3 regions of the Brevibacillus sp. HB1.3 genome follow, and region 1 is predicted to be linked to each of the others. Evidence: riboswitches for the same ligand, from Rfam matches in the RefSeq annotation. Region 1 holds a riboswitch; each other region holds the start of a gene.
The links. A riboswitch is a leader RNA that binds a small molecule or an ion and turns the genes downstream of it on or off. The one in region 1 is predicted to bind cyclic di-GMP.
Positions count from the first base shown of each region.

Region 2: it holds a riboswitch for cyclic di-GMP, as region 1 does, so the genes downstream of both, HPY31_RS19880 (GNAT family N-acetyltransferase) here and HPY31_RS04855 (DUF5317 domain-containing protein) in region 1, are expected to answer to the same signal.
Region 3: it holds a riboswitch for cyclic di-GMP, as region 1 does, so the genes downstream of both, ggt (gamma-glutamyltransferase) here and HPY31_RS04855 (DUF5317 domain-containing protein) in region 1, are expected to answer to the same signal.

Region 1 covers NZ_JABMIT010000002.1:29,391-36,509, reverse strand. Annotated here, with positions in the region: gene carB (carbamoyl-phosphate synthase (glutamine-hydrolyzing) large subunit) at 1-2,744, shown strand, start outside; gene argF (ornithine carbamoyltransferase) at 2,689-3,660, shown strand; cyclic di-GMP riboswitch class II at 3,756-3,836, shown strand; gene HPY31_RS04855 (DUF5317 domain-containing protein) at 4,092-4,643, shown strand; gene HPY31_RS04850 (HD-GYP domain-containing protein) at 4,627-5,964, shown strand; gene HPY31_RS04845 (histidine phosphatase family protein) at 5,993-6,532, opposite strand; gene HPY31_RS04840 (argininosuccinate synthase) at 6,810-7,119, shown strand, end outside.
Region 2 covers NZ_JABMIT010000008.1:253,538-260,656, forward strand. Annotated here, with positions in the region: gene HPY31_RS19860 (amino acid ABC transporter ATP-binding protein) at 1-271, opposite strand, end outside; gene HPY31_RS19865 (amino acid ABC transporter permease) at 286-945, opposite strand; gene HPY31_RS19870 (amino acid ABC transporter substrate-binding protein) at 1,019-1,795, opposite strand; gene HPY31_RS19875 (hypothetical protein) at 2,034-2,219, opposite strand; partial or broken gene HPY31_RS28890 (Crp/Fnr family transcriptional regulator) at 2,312-2,431, shown strand; cyclic di-GMP riboswitch class I at 2,627-2,710, shown strand; gene HPY31_RS19880 (GNAT family N-acetyltransferase) at 2,902-3,456, shown strand; gene HPY31_RS19885 (methyl-accepting chemotaxis protein) at 3,458-4,930, shown strand; gene HPY31_RS19890 (alpha/beta hydrolase) at 5,043-6,092, shown strand; partial or broken gene HPY31_RS28895 (YiaA/YiaB family inner membrane protein) at 6,112-6,276, opposite strand; partial or broken gene HPY31_RS19895 (protein prkA) at 6,342-6,723, opposite strand.
Region 3 covers NZ_JABMIT010000002.1:241,848-248,966, forward strand. Annotated here, with positions in the region: gene HPY31_RS05795 (alpha/beta fold hydrolase) at 1-166, opposite strand, end outside; gene HPY31_RS05800 (GNAT family N-acetyltransferase) at 644-1,072, shown strand; gene HPY31_RS05805 (APC family permease) at 1,142-2,476, opposite strand; gene HPY31_RS05810 (glutamine--tRNA ligase/YqeY domain fusion protein) at 2,598-4,265, opposite strand; gene HPY31_RS05815 (SET domain-containing protein) at 4,345-4,962, opposite strand; cyclic di-GMP riboswitch class I at 5,203-5,291, shown strand; gene ggt (gamma-glutamyltransferase) at 5,474-7,119, shown strand, end outside.

The DNA.
Region 1 (7,119 bases):
TTGTCCGTCCTGCTTATACACTCGGAGGAGCAGGTGGCGGGATCGCGGGGGATGAAACGTCCTTGCGAAAGGTTGCAGCCGGCGGGATTGCAGCTAGCCCAATCGGTCAGGTACTGATTGAGCGCAGCGTAAAAGGCTGGAAAGAAATCGAATACGAGGTAATGCGGGACGCAAACGATACCTGCATAATCGTGTGCAATATGGAAAATTTGGACCCGGTAGGTATTCATACAGGAGACAGTATTGTCGTTGCGCCTTCGCAGACGCTGACAGATCGTCAGTACCAAATGCTGCGCAGCGTATCAACGAAAGTGATTCGTTCGCTTGGGGTAGTTGGCGGTTGCAATATTCAATTTGCGCTCGATCCGCATTCTGATCGGTATGTGCTGATCGAAGTAAATCCTCGTGTCAGTCGTTCCAGTGCGTTGGCGTCCAAAGCAACAGGCTATCCAATCGCGCGGATCGCAGCCAAGCTCGCATTGGGCTACGGGCTGGATGAGGTACTCAATCCAATCACGGGCTACACGTACGCTAGCTTTGAACCAGCGTTGGACTACATCGTTGTCAAAATCCCGCGCTTCCCGTTTGACAAATTTCCACTGGCAGACCGCAAGCTGGGGACGCAAATGAAAGCGACTGGCGAGGTCATGTCGATCGCCCGCAATCTGGAAGCAGGACTTTTGAAGGCAGTTCGTTCTCTGGAACAGGGGTGCACACATTTGACTCGACCAGAGCTGGCATCATGGACGCGTGAGGAGCTTGCCCAATCCTTGCAGGACGCGACGGATATCAGACTGTTTGTTTTTGCCGAGGCGATTCGCAAAGGCTTTACAGAAAGTGAGCTGCACAATCTGACTGGTGTCGATCCGTTTTTCTTGCGGAGCTTGCGTAAAATCGTGGACTTGGAAGTAGAGCTGTCTTGTCACGACAGCAAAACAATAACCCCAGAGCTGCTGTTGGAAGCAAAACGTCGCGGGTTTGCCGATGAAACCATCGCTACACTGGTTGGTGCTACACCTGCCGAAATCAAATCACTTCGTCAAGAATCAGGCATTACGCCTACTTATAAAATTGTGGACACTTGTGCAGCAGAATTTGATGCCCAAACCCCTTACTACTATTCCGATTGGCAAGGAATAGATGAGGTCGAGTCACTGTCTGGCCGCAAAGTACTGGTACTTGGCTCTGGTCCTATACGCATTGGTCAGGGAATCGAATTTGACTACTGCTCTGTGCATGCAGCCAAAGCACTTCAGGCAAGCGGTATTGCGGCAGTCGTTGTGAACAACAACCCAGAGACGGTCAGTACTGACTATGAAACTGCCGACCATCTATATTTTGAACCGCTTCACGTTGAAGACGTGCTGCATATCGCAGAACGCGAACAGGTTGAGGGCGTCATGGTTCAATTCGGTGGTCAAACCGCGATCAATTTGGCAGCCAAGCTGGAGAACGCGGGGCTGAAAGTAATGGGTACGTCGCTTACCGCCATCGAACGCGCGGAGGACCGCGAGCTGTTCTACGCCATGCTGCGCAAGCTGGACATTCCGCATATCCCCGGTAAAGGAGTATCGTCCTTGGAGGATGCAACCGCGATAGCGGAGGAGATCGGCTTCCCTGTTTTGATGCGACCTTCGTACGTCATCGGCGGGCAAGGTATGGTAGTTGTCCACAATATCGACGAGCTGCAAGCTACCCTTCACGACTGGTTGAACCATCCGGAAATGAGCATGTTTTTCCCGCTCCTCGTGGATAAATACGTTCCAGGCAAGGAAGCAGAAGTAGACGCGGTATGCGACGGACAATCTGTTATCATCCCGGGGATTTTCCAGCATGTGGAGAGAGCGGGCATCCACTCAGGCGACAGTGTAGCCTTGTTCCCGGCTCCTCATTTGACGGATGACATCAAGCACAAAATCGCGAGCTATACAGAAGCAATCGCGAAGGAAATGGAAGCGGTCGGGTTAATCAATATCCAGTTCGTCATTGATGGCGAAACAGTTTATGTACTAGAGGTAAATCCTCGGGCATCACGGACCGTACCGATTACAAGCAAAGTGACGGGCATCCCGATGGTTCAACTGGCAGTTCGCGCACAATTGGGTGAAAAGCTGTCGGAGATGGGCTACGGTACAGGGCTTTTGCCAGAGATTCCGTTTGCAGTCGTCAAGGCACCAGTTTTCTCCACGATCAAGCTGAACGGTGTAGACCCGGTACTTGGTCCAGAGATGAAATCGACGGGCGAAGTTCTCGGCTTGGGGCATTCTTTCGAAGAGGCAGCAGGCAAAGCCTTTGCTTTCAAGGACAATTTGTACGGCGACTGGCAAAAAGGTCAGTTGGTCATGATTTCTCTGGCAGATGGAGATAAGCAGGAAGCAGTAAGAGAGCTGCTGGGAAGACTCCACGCTGACGGAGCGGAACTGGCGGCGACTCCGGGAACGGCCGAGTGGCTGACAGCCAAAGAAATTGTCGTGAAGCATATCGTGGCAGATGAAGCGGCGTGGATCGAGCTGTTGCAAAAGGAAGAAGCGGCCTTTGCTCTCGTTACTGCGACGAAAGGCAATCGTCAGGGCCGGACAGGATTTGCCCTGCGAAGCAGGATGGTACAACAAGGTGTGCCATTGTTCTCCGCTGTCGATACGTTCGAGTTATACGTGAAGTCTATTTTGAAGAAAAGAGGTGGCTCGCATGCAGCCAGTGAAGATATTGGAACACTTTCAAAACTTGCCGTTACAAAAGCATAAAGGAAAGGACTTCCTGCGCGTCGATGAATTCAACGGGGAAGAATTGATGGAGCTGCTCCATCTGTCTGCTCACGTCAAGCAATTGCAAAAGCTGGGTCAGCCATTCCAGCCTTTGCAAGGCAAGACGTTGGGCATGATCTTTGACAAGGCATCGACCCGCACGCGCGTCTCCTTTGAAGTAGGGATGCACCAGTTGGGCGGCCTGGGGATGTTCATGAGCGGAAAAGAGTTACAGCTCGGACGCGGGGAGCCGATCAGTGACACAGCAAAAGTTCTCTCTCGGTACGTGGATGCCATCATGATTCGCACCTTTTCCCACTCCTATGTAGAAGAGCTTGCCGAGCACGCGTCGATCCCGATTATCAATGGCTTGACCGATCTGTACCATCCTTGTCAGGCTTTGGCTGATCTGCTGACGATCTGGGAGCATAAAGGCAAGCTGAAAGGAATCAAGCTCGCCTATGTAGGAGACGGCAATAACGTGGCGAACTCACTGGTGCTGGGCGCAGCTCTGCTAGGTCTTGATGTGCGGGTGGCGACTCCGGTCGGCTACGAGATGGATACAAACATTGTTGCAAAAGCTACAGGGTACGCGAAACAAAGCGGTGGAAAAATGATGGTGACCACTGATCCGATAGAGGCTGTCATGGGGGCAGATGCTGTATACACGGACGTTTGGACTAGTATGGGTTTTGAAGAAGAAAATGAGGTGCGATTGAAAGCATTTGCCGACTATCAAGTAAACGAAAAATTGGTAGCAGCGGCAGACCGTGATTATCTCTTCTTGCACTGCTTGCCAGCACATCGTGGGGAGGAAGTGACAACCGGGGTCATCGACGGATCGCGCTCTGTCATTTTTGATCAGGCTGAAAATAGATTGCACGCACAAAAAGCGATCTTGGCGGCGCTGGTGTGAACATAGTTCTAGTTAAATAGAACTATCTGCAATTAAATCGAATAGACTATGAATCTATGATTGCCGAATTTTGTCACTTATGTGTAAAATAAAGGTAGGAAAGAAGCGAAGAAGTACGGACTGTATCTGGTCGCTTGGTCCGTATGGAGCCAGTAGCGAATCCAACCTTTTTCTTAATGGAAAAGGAAAGGGGAGCAGGGGCTGTACTTGGTCGCTTGGCCTCTGCATCACGGACAGTAGCGAAGCCAGCTTTCTCCACTATGCCTAAAGGGGGGAAAAGAAAATGAAAAAATGGTTCGCGGCAATTATGATGGTGGTAGCAATCGTAGCAGCTACTTCTGCAAACTTCCATATTGGATAAATAAGCGTATCGGAGAAACAAACACCGCTTGGCTGAGTGGTGTTTTTTCTTCAAGCTTGGAGGAAACAACATGCTATTGGATGTAATTGCCCTATCTTTTCTCGTAGCATTGCTGCGAGGGGGAAGAATCAAAGAATTACCTAAGTTCAACCAAATGAAACTTCTTATCGTTACCATATTGCTGCAGGCTTGTGCAGCCTTCTTCCCTACGATCGGTGGCATTTTTATATCGATCGCGTATGTGTTTATTTTGGCCTTCCTCGTTTTTAATCGAGAATTTGAAGATATGCGGATTTTTTTAATCGGCTGGTTTCTGAATGCGATTGCAATTTGGTCTAACAATGGGAAAATGCCAATCGATTTAGTTCAAGCAGCAAAGCTTCCTTATGATTTAGAGCCAGTTATAAATGGAACGAATTTCAAGCATAGTGTATTGACGGAAAGTTCAAATTTTCCGTTTTTGACGGATGTCATTTACATGCCATCTTTCATTCCTCGGATTATTAGCATCGGCGATATTTTTATTATGTTAGGTGCCTTTTTACTTGTTCAGCGATTGATGAATAAACCGATTTCATTACTACAACTTCGCGAAGGTAAAAGTTATGCGACAAAAAACTGATTTTGCGGTTTGGATAAAAGGGATTGTTGTCCAGGTTGGATTTGTCATTGCAGCAATCTATATTTTTTACACATCTTCATCTGAATGGGCTGCTCGTGAGCATTGGGGAGTAATATCTACCTATACCCTCCTGACCATTTTTTCCTGTTTTGCTCCCGTGCGTATATCTAATACGATTTTAACAGTGAACAATGCTGTCATCTTTTCGGGTATCTTGTTGTACGGAGTCTGGGTCGGAGTATGGGCTGCTGTTATTGAATCTTTAATCATTGCTTTTCTGGTAAGGTTTAATCCGCTAAAAGCTATTATTAACATTGGGCAATTGTTAATGACTATATGGACAGTAGCGTTTTTGAAGGATTGGATCGAGGGCTTTGGAACTGTTTCTCCCATTATTAGCGATTTGTTTTTGGCTGTTGTGTATTGGTTTGTGAACTTGACTTTATGTGGATTGGGTATCTCCTATTTTCATCAAATGACCTGGGCGCGAACCGTAAAGATGATGGCAAAAGGCTTTACCTCGACTTACTTGTTGCTTTTAATTCTTGCCGGTGTAGGTTCACGATTAGTAGAGTTATATGGTTCGTTAACACTAATTCCTATGATGATTGCGTTTATTACGATCAGCTACGTTTTTCATCATTACTATGACAATCTTCAAAGGCTTCAACAAAAAGTGGAAGAGGTCAAATCATTCAATCACAACTTCTTAACGACGATGGCTGCTTCCATTGACGCACGAGATCGATACACAAGTGGACATTCTCAGCGTGTAGCTTACTGGGGAAGAGAAATTGCGAGAGATATTGGTTTGACCGAACGAAAAGTGGAGGATGTTTATATCGGGGGAATCCTGCACGACATTGGAAAAATTGGCATCGAAGACGAAATTCTCAATAAAAAAGGAAAGCTCACTCCAGAAGAGTACGACAAGATCAAGCAACACACGGTCATTGGTTACGAAATCATTTTGCAAGCAGGGATGTTCAATGAATTGCTTCCCGCGATCCGCTCGCATCATGAGCGTATAGATGGAAGAGGATATCCAGATGGTTTAGCCGGGGATGAAATTCCGCTGATGGCGAGAATTTTGGCGATTTCAGACGCTTTCGATGCGATGGTTGCGGACAGGCCTTATCGAAAGGGCTTGCCTGTGGAGGAAGCGCTTCAAGAAATCAAAAGGGGCTCCGGTACCCAATTTGATCCGATATTGGCGGAGCATTTTATCGGAATCGTTCAGCGACTGCCGTGCGAAGAGTTGCAGAGCATTATCGGAATAGAGTCCATCCCACAAAAACAGTTACAGGAGGCAATCAGATGAGCTGCCCCTTGTAACTGTTTTTATTCGTTTACGACCATATGCGGATGAGTTCTCTGGTTTCTAAATGGCAGGTAAGCTTGAAGACATCTGGATTGCTTAATTTCTCCCAATCGTGAAAGCCAAAGCGATTATCTATTGATTTGATGAGCAAGGCCAGCAGGCATCCGTGACTAACAAGCACGATGTTTTTATGCACGTCTGCCAAAATCTCAGTGAGCAGCGAATTTGCCCGGTGGATAGCAGTAAGACTGGATTCGCCTCCTTCGAGCTCAAGGGTCAAGTCATCGAACGTATCGCGGAGTCGCTCGAACCAATCCTCACGTGGTACTCCGCTAAGGACACGCTCGACCAAGCGCGTGTCTTCTTCAACCACGATTCCGCGTTCCTGTGCAAGTGGATGGATGGTAGCAACCGCCCGTTGATACGGACTCGAAATGATTCGATCAATGGGGGAACCAGCGAAGAAGGTGGCAAGCTCCCGAGCTTGTACTTCTCCCTTTTCCGTGAGCAAGGCTTCGGGTTCTTGACCAGCAGCCTGACAATGACGTACCAAATAAATTGTTTTCATATTCCCTCCAACAGATTTCTCCTATGGAATTCCTCCATTCACTCATTCGCTACCCTGGATAAATTCCCCTTTTGATCACGAAAACGTTTATGCATAAACAGATGATGAGTGTGCATAAAAACAAGCCGCTCTTTATGCGAGAAGTGTATATTTTCATTGCGTATTCGTCTTTGAATGCGAATTAACAAGAAATTCACAAGAAAAATAGTTGTATTTTTATTAGTTCGTTTGTATAATTACTCGCATAAGAGAAACTTCGAAACGGGGAGAGAGAATGATGGCAAAAGAAAAAATTGTGTTGGCCTATTCAGGCGGTTTAGATACATCGGTAGCAATTAAATGGCTGCAAGATACGTATAACTACGATGTTATTGCAGTTGCATTGGATGTAGGGGAAGGGAAAGACCTCGATTTCGTACAGAAAAAAGCATTGCAGGTAGGGGCATTGAAATCGATCGTAGTGGATGCAAAAGATGCATTCGCGGAGGAATTCGTGTTGCCAGCTCTGAAGGCAAACGCGATGTACGAAGGGAAATATCCGCTAGTGTCCGCACTGTCGCGTTACCTAATTTCGCGCGTGCTGGTTG
Region 2 (7,119 bases), on a different contig from region 1:
GGAAGACCATGCCCATTCTCGACGTGATCTGTTTGATTTCCTGGTTACCGGCATAGACGCCGTCCTTCACCAAATAATCATCCTGCACACGAATGCTACCACCATTCACCTGCTCGAGGTTGACCAAGCTGCGCAGCATCGTGCTTTTACCGGAGCCAGAAGGCCCGATGACTGCCACGACTTCGTTCTTTTTCACCGAAAACGAGACATCTCGCAAAACTTCCTGATTTCCAAACGATTTCTTTAGATTCGATACTTGAATGATATCCATATTGCGCCAGCCCTTTATTCGAATTTGAACCTTTTTTCCAGCCACTTAAAGAACAACGTCAACAATAGCGTCATTAACAAATAAATGATTCCGGCAATAAAAAACGGAACGATGGTAAAGTCACGATTCACAGCCGTTTGTGCAAAGTGAAGCAATTCTGGGACGGCAACTGCATAGAGCAGCGCTGTGTCTTTTACAAGGGTGATTGATTCATTTGCGACGGCAGGTAAAGCCACGCGAAACATTTGCGGCAAAATAATCTTGTTGGTTGTCTGCCATTTGCTAAAGCCGAGTACCTGCGCCGCTTCGTACTGTCCTTTGTCGATCGACAGCAGTCCTCCACGGAAAATCTCCGCGAAATACGCTGCGTAATTCAGCACGAAACCGACACATGCAGCGACGAACCGATCCATCACCAAATAATCTCCCACTACGGGCAAGAGAGGCAGCCCGAAGCAAATAAACAACAGCTGCAATAAGAGAGGCGTCCCACGCATCACATACACATACGTATGCGCGAGCCAGGCCAGCGCCTTATTACTGCTCTTTGCCAGTAAGGTGATCAGAAAACCTAATGGAATGGAAAGCAGAATGGCGATGAGAAACAACAGCACCGTCATCTGCGCTCCTTCTAACATGGGCTTCGTAATGGAGAGAATGTAGTCTACGCTCATCTGGGTATGCTCCTAATCCTGAAAATAAAAGCGTGGCTTCGCCAATCATGCGGCGAAGCCATCGCTGTTCTGCTTATTTCAATACACGATTTTCGCCAAACCATTTTTCCGATATTTTTGCAGCTGTACCATCCTGATTCATTGCATCCAGTGCTTTTTGCAGCTCATTTTGCAATGCCTCGTTGCCTTTTTTGACGCCTATTCCATATTCCTCAGGAGACAGCGATTCTTCTAACTGCTTAAATGCTCCCGGCTCTTTTGCCATATAGTAATCGGCCACAATCTGGTCGATGACGACTGCTTCTACGCGACCGATCTTCAAATCACTCAGTGCCAGTACGTTATCAGGGAACTCGGTAATCGATTGGACCTGATTTTTGATCTCACTCGCATTAATCGCGTCAGCTGCGGAAGACAGCTTTTGCAAACCAATTGCTTTCCCGGCCAAGTCTGACAGCTTGGTCAAGTTGCTATTTGCCTTCGTGACCACTACTTGTGCGTTTTTCAGATAAGGCTTGGTAAAGAGAACCTTCCCTTTTCTCTCATCTGTAATCGTATATCCATTCCAGATCAAGTCAATACGACCACTGTTTAGTTCAGACTCTTTTGCACTCCAGTCGATTGTTTGAAACTCAACTTGTTTTCCCATTTTTTCGCCAGCTGCACGTGCATAATCAATATCAAAACCGACTAGTTCATTTTTCTCATCCCGGAAGCCCATCGGTGCAAACTTATCATCAATTCCGATAATCAGCTTATTTGCGTCAGCGCCAGTTTTTGCGCTGGAACAGCCCACTACCAACGAAACCACCGCACCCAACAACAATGACATCCAAGCTATTTTCTTCATCGTGATGATCCCCCTCGTTTCCCTACTCTATATTTTACTCTGATAAAGTGGTAATACGTTAACAGGTTATCATGATAGCACATTAGCAAGGAATAGTCGATACTTTAGTAAACAAAAGCACCTTAGAAATATACGCCAAATAATTGGGGAAAATGCCCGGCTATCTCCAACACGAAAAAGCCCTCCACATTTAATGGAGAACTTTTTCGTGCTGAAGCTATATACCCGTTTCCAATCCTTACGCCTGATTACTCACTTTGATATATGAAACATTTCTCACGTTGATGACAACATCATCATACTGGAGCCATCCGTTGTTTTGATTAGCGACCATTTGAATGATCTCTTCCGGTTCCGTGGATTCGATGCTAATCGTTTCACCGCCTCCGGAAAAGTAGAATTGAATCACTTTTGCTTCCTTCATAATATCCCCTCCTATTCCTTCTAGTTATCGGATGGTTGGAAAATTTTTGTTACGGGTGATTTTTGTGTATTCCATTCAACTCCTGAGCGGCTACGTGCATTCAAACACCAGAAACTTTTTCAGAAGGTTTCTATTTCATCAAAATGGGGAAAGTACGTTTATATAAAGTAAATCCGGATAGGCAGCAATTCACATTCGATATCCTTGGGGAAGACATTCTGCGTACCCTAACCTAACGCCTATGAATGAAGGACCAATTGATATCACAAATGGTTTTTTGTTCGTCTATACTTTATGAACAATTAGTTTCTTTACCCTACCAAAACTTGACAAAGTATATCTTTTGGCTTATATTTTGCATGATTATGTCCAGCAAAATTCGACATAGTTTTACAAATTATGCTAATAAATGCAAAAGGCAAAGTCATCGAAAGGTGGCGACGCAAAACCACGGGTCTACAGTCTTTGACCATGATAGCCGGGTTGCCATCATCTTGGAACAATTTTTTTGATGTTGGTAGCTTCGGTTGTTCCATTTCGATGGAACGGCCTTTTTTTGTGTTTCGTTTTTTGAAAGGAGGATGAAAGCTCTTTCATTTTTGCAACAGAATGGAAAAACATAACTTTTGGGACGTCAAACATACACAACACGGTAATCAGTAAATGATGGAGTGGGGAAGTTATGTACAAACAAGTAGAAACTGTACAAGAGTTAGCTAAATTTCATGAAATCAAAGAAACAGTATGGACAAGCATGGGCTTCGAGATGGAGTACGCGAAAGAAGGCTCCGCACAATTCCTCCTACTTGCCGATGATGGTGAAGCAGGTGGAACATTTGAAATGACACCCTTTTCCAAATCAAGTGCTTATATGAAAACACTATTTCAGGATGTTATTACAGAAGATATGAAAGTAATGGAGGTAGACAGTCTCGCTGTTTTGCCAAAATACCGTGGACAACTAGGGCAAAAAGGAATTTGCTTGATGATAGATTACGCTGAAAAGCATGGCTATACCCACGCAATCGGGGTAGCAGATCCAACCTTTTTTAAATTCATTAACACGAAGTATCATGTAAAGGCGATTCAGATCAAAGATATCGTCTTTTACAAAGGGGCCGATGCTATTCCGACCCTCTTTCATCTAAAAGATGTCTATGACAATAAGCACGATCCGAAATATTCCTGGTACAATTCGTCGTCGTCCAATCAAGTAAAAGTCGAGGTAGGTGGGTAACATGGATAACATTGAGCTATTGAGAAGAAGAAACAATTGGGTCGTTATCGTATTCGCAAGCATCATTACGGTTGTTCAGGTCTTAAACCTCTTTCTAGGCGTACCGTACACATTCGTTCTCACAGTACTGGGTATTTTGTATGGCGTGCTGGCACCGTTTACGTACATATCCAATCGCCCGAACTTCCGTGAAAAAGCAGCGCCTTTCATGAAGTTTTTCAACTTCGCTGTAATCGGAATCTTCATGTTCATCATTGTTGGACTGGACCCGCATATGATCAATATCATGACCATTATGTTCTTTGTAGCAGTCATGGGGATTTATCAAGACCGACTCATCAATATTTTGACCATTGTATCGACATTAGGCATTGTCTCTTACTACTTCCTGACACAGAGAGAAACGATTTTCCATTCGACAAGCAATCTCGATCTGATGTACTTCCTGCTCACCTTCTGCTTCGTCTCTATCACGAGCATGATGCATGCTGTATTCAATAACAAGCTGCAAGAGGAAAGTGAGCAACAAAAGCAAGAAGCGATTGCCTCGAAGGAATCGTTGCAACGTGTTCTTGATCAGATCAATGAATCTCTCACCTCTATGCAAGACTATCAAGAGAATTTAAACAAGGTAACAGATGGTGTAAATGTTCGCGCTGTCGAAACCGTCGCTTCCCTGCAAGACATTATGGAGTCCTTTACGATCCAGACCAGCAATACAGACGAGCTGCGTCGGGAAATGAGCTCGACGAATCTGCAAGTTGAGGACATGACCCGCTCTGTTACAGAGATGCATGAGTACGTAGAATCGACCAAAGAAGCCACTAGCGAGAGTGGAAAACGCATTGGCAACATCGGCAATGACTTTGAACGATTCATCACGGACATCCAAGGCACGAACCAGCTGATTCAAGAGCTCAATAAAGAAACCGAATCGATTGGGAAAATCATCCAAACCATTTCCGAGATTTCTGCACAAACCAATCTGTTGGCACTCAATGCCACGATTGAAGCGTCTCGCGCAGGCGAACACGGCCGAGGATTTGCTGTCGTAGCAGATGAAGTACGCAAGCTGGCTGAATCCTCCAAGCTATCCTCCGAGTCGATCTCGAGCCTGCTCATGACCATTCGTGAAAAAATGAAGCTCGTATCGGATATGATTTCCGAGTCACAGACGTCTTTTGAGAAAAATAGCGAGGGCATCCTCGAAGTACAAGAAATGTTCACCAATGTAGACAACTACATGCAAAACTTCGCAGATAAAACGAAGAACCTGCAAGAGTTCATCGTCCATGTTCACAGCATGATTCAGGAAGTCGGCGCAAAAGTAGAAGTCAACGCCGATATTACCGACAAGAACAAAGAGAGCCTGGAAGAAGTGCTTGTTCTCGTTTCTGAGCAAAAAGACGAGGTCGTTAAGGTTTCTGGCGGCTTTGAGAAAATCGAACAGCAAATGCGTGGTCTCCATATGTAGCCTTCCTGCAACCGCCTTTTCAATGGCGGTTGTTTTTTTTTCATTTTGTAACTGAACGGGTATATAATATGAATATTCTGATAGTAATAACTTAAAAGGAGGCACATCATTGATGGATGCACGAATCGAAACCAAAACGATTCAGACCGATCGATTGCTCGTTTCCTACCTGACAGCAGGCGTACCGGAAGGAGAACCACTTCTCCTCATTCACGGCAATGCGTCAGCCAACTTGTTCTGGGATGATACCATTGCGGCTCTATGTGACCAGTACCGTGTATATGCACCTGATATGCGAGGCTATGGAGCAAGTGAAGCTTTGCCTATTGATGCGACACGCGGTTTGCGAGACTGGTCGGATGACCTTCATTCGTTTATTCGGGCATTGGACTTGCCAACACCTATCCATCTTGCCGGCTGGTCGTTGGGGGGCGGGATCGCGATGCAGTTTGCCATCGATCACCCGCAGGAAGTCCGTTCTCTGATTCTCATCGCCCCTATGTCCCCTTACGGCTTTGGTGGAACCAAGGATATAGCTGGCACCCCTTGCTACAGCAGCTTCTCGGGCTCAGGTGGGGGAGCCGTCAACTCCGAGCTGGTCAAAAGGATTGCAGCCAAAGATATGAGCAATGAATCTCCCTCCAGCCCTCGCAATGTCATGAATCAGCTTTATTTCAAGCCCCCATTCCAAGTTGCCCCAGAGCAGGAAGACCGTTATGTGAGCGCCATACTCTCTACGAGAATAGGAGAAGATTTTTACCCCGGTACCTTTGAATACGTGAACGATTGGCCCGGTGTTGCTCCTGGAACGACAGGGATTACGAATGCGATTTCTCCCAAATACGTAAATTTGTCCGGTATTGTCCAGATGGAGCCGAAGTGTCCGATTTTATGGATTCGCGGTGCAGATGATGCCATTGTCTCGGATCAGTCGCTGGCTGATTTCGGTACGCTCGGCAAGCTTGGCTATGTCCCCGGGTGGCCCGGGGAAGACGAATATCCCCCGCAGCCGATGGTCTCCCAAATTCGTAACGTGCTTGAACAATATCAGCTCGCTGGTGGTTCCTATCAGGAGATTGTCATGGAAAATGTGGGGCACGCTCCACACATCGAGAAAGCAGAGGAGTTTATCGGGCTCATTCGAAAAACCGTCAGGGCATGACTCTGACGGTTTTATTGGGCTATTTCGGCGTTTCTTTCTCCACTTTCGATACCTTCAAGTTAAATTCTCTTTCCTGCTCCTCAATAATCGCTCGATCCTCTGCATTATCTCTCACTACTTTTTGTGTCAAAATCGATCCAACTGCTACTAAAAGCGTGCATGCGATATAGTATGCCTTTTCGTGCTAGCAACTGGCGCAATCTGCGCCGAATATGATTATGACGTGCCCTTCATGTCGCCAACGTTCTGTCATCTGTTCAACAGGCTTCCCACGTAGCGCAGCAGCTCATTTGCGCAAACCGGGCAATATTGACGCTACTTCGATAAGACGCTTGGTAACCTCATTAATTTTCTTGAGCTGATGCTCATCCGGCGTTTTGTTCGAGGTCGTAATTTTGACGACATCCTTCAGATCGGCAAACAGCTTCTTCTCGATAGCTTCCCGCAGACGATCATGCGTGCTGTAGTCAAAACGCTTCCCTTTACGCGCATAGGCCGAGATACGGATGAGAATTTCTTCACGGAAGGCCCGCTTGGCATTTTCCGAGATGCCGATTTGCTCCTCGATGGAACGCATCAGGCGCTCATCTGGATCCATCTCCTCATCGGTAACGGGATCACGGATTTTGTTCTGTGTTAAATGATATGCACTTAAAGTCCCCTCTCTCCTTCCCTTATTTTAAAGCCCTTTCCATTAGGTGGAGAGGGCTTTTTTCATAAATCATAAGCAAACCCGTCTCCTCAAAACAGGGACGGGGTATTTTCTAGCCAGCTAAAATAAACTTTTTTTCAGCAAGGATTTTACACTTCATATTTATGGTTTCGTTTCAATGATATCATTGGTTCATTTTCCCAAACGAATCGATGGCTTGGTGTAACATTATTAGAGCCAATACAATATAAGCAAATATTTCTTTTTGGTTCTTATTTTTTTTGAAAATTAACAATGATACGAGCAGTAAAAACAACAAGGTGCATACGACAAATATGATGGCTACCATATTGACTCACCATCCTTTCTTTTTAA
Region 3 (7,119 bases), 210 kb from region 1:
ATCGCTCTGCCAATGCTGGCAAGATGGGCGCAAACAGTAGCTTGGTGTTGCGAATGCCATGCAAAAGCAGCAGGGCAGGTGCACCTGGCTTTCCTGTTACACCGTACTCCAGTGTGCCCCCTTCTACCTGCAAACGATTGACTTGCGCGAACAATGCTGCGTTCATTTTGCCTGCCTCCTTACTAAATACGTTTGGGGATCAGCACGCCAATATGAGCATGCGAAAGCCTTTGCCAAGTTTACTCTCTCTTTACTTAATCGTCTAGAAGAGGGTTGGTAAATACCTCTTTGTTCAGGCTGTCGTGGTGAGGAGGAAACAGGGCTCAGATTCTAGGGCCACCCCCTGGGGGATTGACTGCACGACTCCATGCAAAAAGCGAAACCGCGTCCAAAGTGGTCCCCTCATGATGTGTTTCAGAGGTGGACGCTTAAAAGCTTGTTTCGCTTTTTGCACTCCGTCTCGGTCGGTGTCCCTAAGATCTTCGCTTATTTCTCCTGTTTCCTCTGCGAGCTGCTTGTTTTTCTCCTACCAAAACCGCGTGATACGGTGTCTTCCATACACCCGTGATATACTAGTAGTCAAACGCTGAACTGGGAGTTTCGTTTAATCAAATATTCAAGATAACGAAATAAAGGAGTTATCATGGGACAATATTTAATCAGAGAAAGCACGAAAGATGACGCGGGTTTTATTGAGCAAAGAATCGTTGAATACAATGAATCGAATGTTCCGTTTGAACTGACTGTTCCTTTTTCAAAAATCAATAAACACGTTCGTGATGAAGATGGCAATATCATTGCAGGAATAAACTGTGTGTACTATTCTTGGAGATGTTTGTACATTGATGCTTTATGGGTCAGAGATGATTTGAGAAAGAACGGATTGGGAAGCAAGCTTCTTCTTGAAATTGAAAACACAGCTAGAGAGTATGGAATTCATTTGATTCATTTAGATACTTTTGATTTTCAAGCAAAGGACTTTTATGTAAAACATGGGTACGAGATACATGGTGTACTCGATGATTGCCCTCTTTCCCATCAAAGATTTTACCTACAAAAGAGAATTGATTAGCAGTCTAATCTTCCGCAAAAAGGTAGCCCTACATCCAATAATGGCGTAGGGCTCTTTGTGTTTCACATGTTACTCCTCAAATTTCACCATTTCCAAATTGGTTTTCTTGACCTTCACCAAATACAACAAGTAGATCAGGCCGACAGAGCTCCATAGCAAGCCCAGCATCATGGACGTTGCTTCTAGGTTGACCCACAAAAAGGCGATGAACGTTGTCCCGATGAGTGGAGACAACACGAAGCCCCACCAATCCTTGATAGACTTGTTCTTTTGTTTGCGGAAATAGTACGCCATTACGCTGATGTTTACAAAGCTAAAGGCGATCAGTGCGCCGAAGTTAATAAAGGACGTGGCGGTTAGCAAATCCATGTACAAAGCAAACAGCATCAACGCTCCTACCAACAAAACGTTAAGCACGGGCGTTCTCAGCTTCGGATGTACATAACCGAACCAGCGCTTCGGCAAAAATCCGTCTCTGCCCATTGCGTACAACAAACGCGTGACACTCGTGACGGATACAAGCCCGGAAGCGAGCGTTGAGGACAAGGCGGCGGCCAAAAACACCAATTGAAAAATGGTTCCGCCGATAAACAACGCAATCTCCGCTGAAGCAGCTTCTGGATCAGATAATACCGAAACATCAGGAAATAATGATTGCATGAAATAAGAAGCCGTAATAAATAGCGCTCCTCCCGCGAGTGCTACGAGCATAATCCCGCGAGGAATCGTCTTTTTCGCATCGACGGTTTCCTCCGTGAGCGTTGTCACGGCATCAAAGCCAAGGAAGGAAAAACAAAGAATCGATGCACCGGAAAGCAGTGCAAGGACAGACATATCCGGTGACAAAAATGGACGCAGGTTGAATACTTGCCCAAGCCCGTCACCTTGCATAAGACCACGGATTGCCAATCCCGCAAACAGCACGACGACGACGACTTGAAACAGCACCAAAATCGAGTTGACGGATGCGGTTACTGTTACGCGAAATACGTTTAACCCCGTCACCAGTACAATGAATCCTATAATCCACCATACAGTCGATACATCAGGAAATACGGATGATAGGTAAACCCCTGTCAACAAAGCGTTAATCATCGGTAAAAACAAATAATCCAGCAAGGACGCCCAGCCTACCAGAAATCCGGCATACGGATGGATCGTTTGCTGCGTATACGTATATGCGGTCCCTGCTGATGGGAATAGCCGTACCATCTTTCCGTAGCTTGCTGCCGTAAACAGGATTGCAAGAAGTGTGACTGCATAAGCAGCAGGAACGTGCCCCCCCGTTTCTCCAGAAACAATGCCAAAGGTGTCAAAAACGGCCATCGGGGCCATGTAGCCCAGTCCAATTACGACAATATGCCGCAACTTCAAACTACGTGTTAGTTCTGCTCTCCCGTTCACTGCCTGTCCCCCTTTTTGTAACAGAATAATTATACACGTCAATTTATAATCACGAAAGAAAAAAGCGCCACTGCACACGGGTTCTCCATGCACAGCAGCGCTTGATTTATATGAGTATTTCCTATGCTTTTGGCAGTTCAAAGGAACTCTTCAATGATACAATCCGGTTGAATACGAGCTTATCATCTGTCGTATGCTTCGGATCGACATTGAAATAGCCATGACGGAAAAATTGATACTTGTCTTGAGGCTTGGTTTCTTTCATATTTGGCTCCACATAGCCTTGCAGCACTTCCAACGAATTCGGGTTAACATTGTCGAGGAATGTGCCCTCTGCATCTTCATCATCCATAATCAGTGGCTCGTACAAACGGAATTCTGCAGGAACTGCTTGAGTCGCATCCACCCAGTGAATCGTACCTTTTACCTTGCGACCTGTAAAACCGCTGCCGCTCTTCGTCTCAGCGTCATACGTGCAATGGATCTCGATCACGTTGCCTTCTGCATCCTTCACAACGTCATTGCATTTTATGAAATACGCGTGCTTCAGACGTACTTCATTTCCTGGGAACAGGCGGAAATACTTGCTCGGCGGGTTTTCCATGAAGTCGTCCTGCTCAATGTAGATTTCGCGGGAGAACGGAATTTCACGATTGCCCATCTCTGGGTTCTCTGGATTGATCTCCGCTTCGAGCATCTCGACCTGTCCTTCCGGATAGTTCGTGATGACGACCTTCAACGGATTCAAAACAGCCATCGTACGTGGTGCCTTTAGCTTCAGGTCCTCACGGATGAAATACTCCAGCATTTTCTCGTCAACAGTGCTGTTCGCGCGCGCTACCCCTACTTCACGAGCGAATGTACGAATCGCTTCCGGTGTATAGCCGCGACGACGGAAGCCTGCGATGGTTGGCATGCGCGGGTCATCCCAGCCGTCTACTACATTCTCATCGACAAGCTGTTTCAGCTTGCGTTTACTCATAACGGTGTTTGTCAGGTTCAAGCGAGCAAATTCGTACTGGTGTGGTACCTTCTCCATCTCGCACTCGCGGACTACCCAGTCGTACAACGGGCGATGATCTTCGAATTCCAGCGAGCACAGGGAGTGTGTCACGCCCTCAATAGCATCCTCCAACGGATGAGCGAAGTCGTACATCGGATAAATACACCATTTGTCGCCCGTGTTGTGATGCGTTGCATGGGAGATTCGATACAGAACCGGATCACGCATGTTGAAGTTCTGCGAAGCCATGTCGATTTTCGCACGCAGCACCTTTTCCCCGTCCTTGAATTCCCCTTGGCGCATACGTGCAAACAGGTCCAGATTTTCCTCCACAGACCGGCTGCGGAACGGACTATCTGTGCCTGGCTCTGTCCATGTTCCACGCATTTTACGCATGTCTTCTGGAGACAGATCGTCTACGTAAGCCAGACCTTTTTTAATCAACAGTACCGCTCGGTTGTACATCTCTTCAAAGTAATCAGATGCAAAAAACAACCCGTCCCATTCGAAGCCAAGCCATTGAACGTCTCTTTTGATAGCCTCTACGTATTCGATATCTTCCTTCACCGGGTTAGTATCGTCAAAACGCAGGTTGGCCTTGCCGGAAAATTCTCGTGCCAACTCAAAGTTGAGGCAGATCGCTTTTGCATGTCCAATATGAAGATACCCGTTCGGTTCTGGGGGAAAGCGGGTAATGATTTCCTTTACTTTGCCCTCTTGCAAGTCATCAATCATGATATTGCGGATAAAATTGGATGCCGCTACCTTGTTTTCCAATGAAATCAACCTTTCACTTCACCTTTACATTCCATAATACTGATTCTCAACCCAGAGTTCAACAAAATCGGGTCGTTGACCGACCCGCTCACGTCTCCCATTGCTGCCCCGTTTGCCATTGTGACCTGCAATACAGGTGAATAACAGAATCAATGGCTAAGCGCTGCTCCGTGATCCCACGAATCGTTTCGAGATGCTTCGGGGGGATCAGATGCAGCAAAGGCTGTTCAACATGATTGAACCGTTGGAATGCTTCCGCTGCAATCCGATCCCACTGCGGGTAATACCGAAGCAAATCATCGGGCATTACACGGGAGCGGTCCGTGTCGGACTCGGGCAAACACTCAAAAGGTTCATCCAAATTTAACGTTCCATAATCATCAGTCAGCTCTTCGCCCGGAAAAACATCCCTTGCAGCCAATTCCATATCATACATGGTCGGCACACAATTCGCATGAAAGCTGTGGTTCACGTACCTTGCCTTATCCCAACAAAGAATGTACTTTCCGAACTGGTTCTTAAACGAATATTTTTGTACGTCCTGTTTTCGTAATGAGTCAAGTCTTTCCACAAATGCAGGGTCCAATACTTGGTCCAAATCATCCTGTGCCCATACAATCGTTCCTTTTGGGATAAACCTTGTCGCAAACACACCGTACCCGATCTCATCGTTGATATAGCGCAATTCTGTATCGGGATGCATCATGGTCTTTGTTTCACTCCTTGGCAAATGTGCCTTTTTATCATCATAAGCAGCTTTGCCCCAGGAGGTGTGTGAATATCTTTCGAAAAATACATAGCATTCCTAACTATTTTTCCGGATTAAAATATTTTTCTTATTTACCACAAATGGTAAATAGTCTATATTATTGGCAAACGGAGTTTTAGGAACATTTTCCCACAACGATTGCATCAGTATATGTGTCATTTTATGCTTCACCCATTGATATCGAAACGGCATACCCGGGGAAATCCGGCGACGCAAAGCTACAGGGGCTACCTCCGCAACAGCGGACACGCTTGCCAGCTACCGAAGTATTGATGTAGGACGCGACCAATGATCCTATATCATTGGTCTTTTTTTGCGCTCATAATGTCTATTTTTGTCTACTTTTGTATGTTTGTGTATTTTTAACTTTTAAAGGAGGTGAGGCAACAGCGGATAGCCGGTTTAATGAATCATTATTCTTTTTCATCATGAAGGAGGTTTCATAGGAATGTCATTCTGGAAGAAACTCTCGACCGTCGCGCTGACTGCTGTCATCGGGGTATCAACATTCTCTGGAGCACAAGCTGCTAACCGTCCAACATCGATGTCACCGAACGCAATGGTGACGACTCCTCACTACCTGGCTACGGCTGCGGCCCTGAAAACCTTGGAAGACGGTGGAAATGCAGTAGATGCTGCTATTACAGCCGCTTCCACCTTAGCTGTTGTCTATCCTCATTACACAACCATTGGCGGAGATAACTTCTGGCTCATTTACAATGCCAAAACAAAAGAGCTGAAAGCGCTGAACGGCAGTGGTCGCGCAGGCGAAAAGGCAACCATCGACTATTACAAAGGCAAAGGCTACGAAAAAATCCCGTCCCGCGGTTATGAGTCCGCAAACACTGTCCCTGGTGTCGTCTCCGGCTGGTGGGAGGCGTACAACTACGCTCATAAAAGCATGGGCAACAGTAAGCTTCAATGGAACAGACTGCTGGAGCCTGCCATTGGATACGCCGAGAACGGATATCCCGTCTCCCCCAACCAAGTATATTGGACAAAATACGCGACAGATCCAACTGACAATGACTTGAAGAATCTTCAACGTTTTGATGGATTCCGCAAAACATTCCTGAAGCCCAACGGCGATCCTTATGCAGCAGGCGAAATTCTCAAACAAAAGGATCTCGCCAATACTTTGCGAATCATTGCGAAAAAAGGCGCTGACGGTTTTTATAAAGGTGAGGTTGCTAAAAAAATCGTTGCAGACATGAAAGCCAACGGCGGATTGCTCACGTTGAAAGATTTTGAAAAGCATACCTCCACTTGGGCAGATCCCATTACGGTAGACTACCGCGGTTACAAAGCGTATAACGTTCCGCCTAACTCCCAAGGGATGGCATCGCTCTCTATTCTTAATGTTTTAAACAACTTTGACCTCAAGAGCATGGGTGAAGGAACACCCGATTACTACCACACGATTGTGGAAGCTACCAAACAAGCTTTTGCTGACCGCGACAAATGGCTGACTGACCCTGCCTTTGCGGATATCCCTGTGGATGAGCTGTTGTCCAAGCAGCACGGAAAAGATTTAGCTGCGCGCATTGATATGAAGCAAGCCGCCAAATCCGTAGAACCGCTTGATCCAAAAGGCGATACAACCTGGTTCGGGATCGTCGACAAAGATGGAAATGCCGTGTCCATCATTCAGAGTCACTACTTTGACTGGGGTTCCGGCATCGTAGCGAAAGATACGGGTGTCCTTTTGCAAAACCGCGGAAGCTATTTCTCTTTGGATTCCAAACACATCAATCACTTGGAACCAGGAAAACGTACCTTCCACACCATTAACCCAGCTATGCTCTTTAAAGGGGACAAGCCTTATCTTCTTTACGGAACACAAGGGGGAGAAGGACAGCCGCAAACGCAAGCCGCTCTCGTCACACGCATCGTCGACTTTGGTTTCAGCGTGCAAGACGCAATCGAAGCGCCAAGATGGCTGCATGGACGCAACTGGGGATCTGCTTCCAACAATCTCAAGGTGGAAAGCCGCATCCCTCAAGAAGTCCTGGACGAGTTAATAAAACGTGGACATCCAGTTGAAAAGCTGGAAGCAGCCTATACCGACGCGATGGGACAGTCCGGCGCAATCCT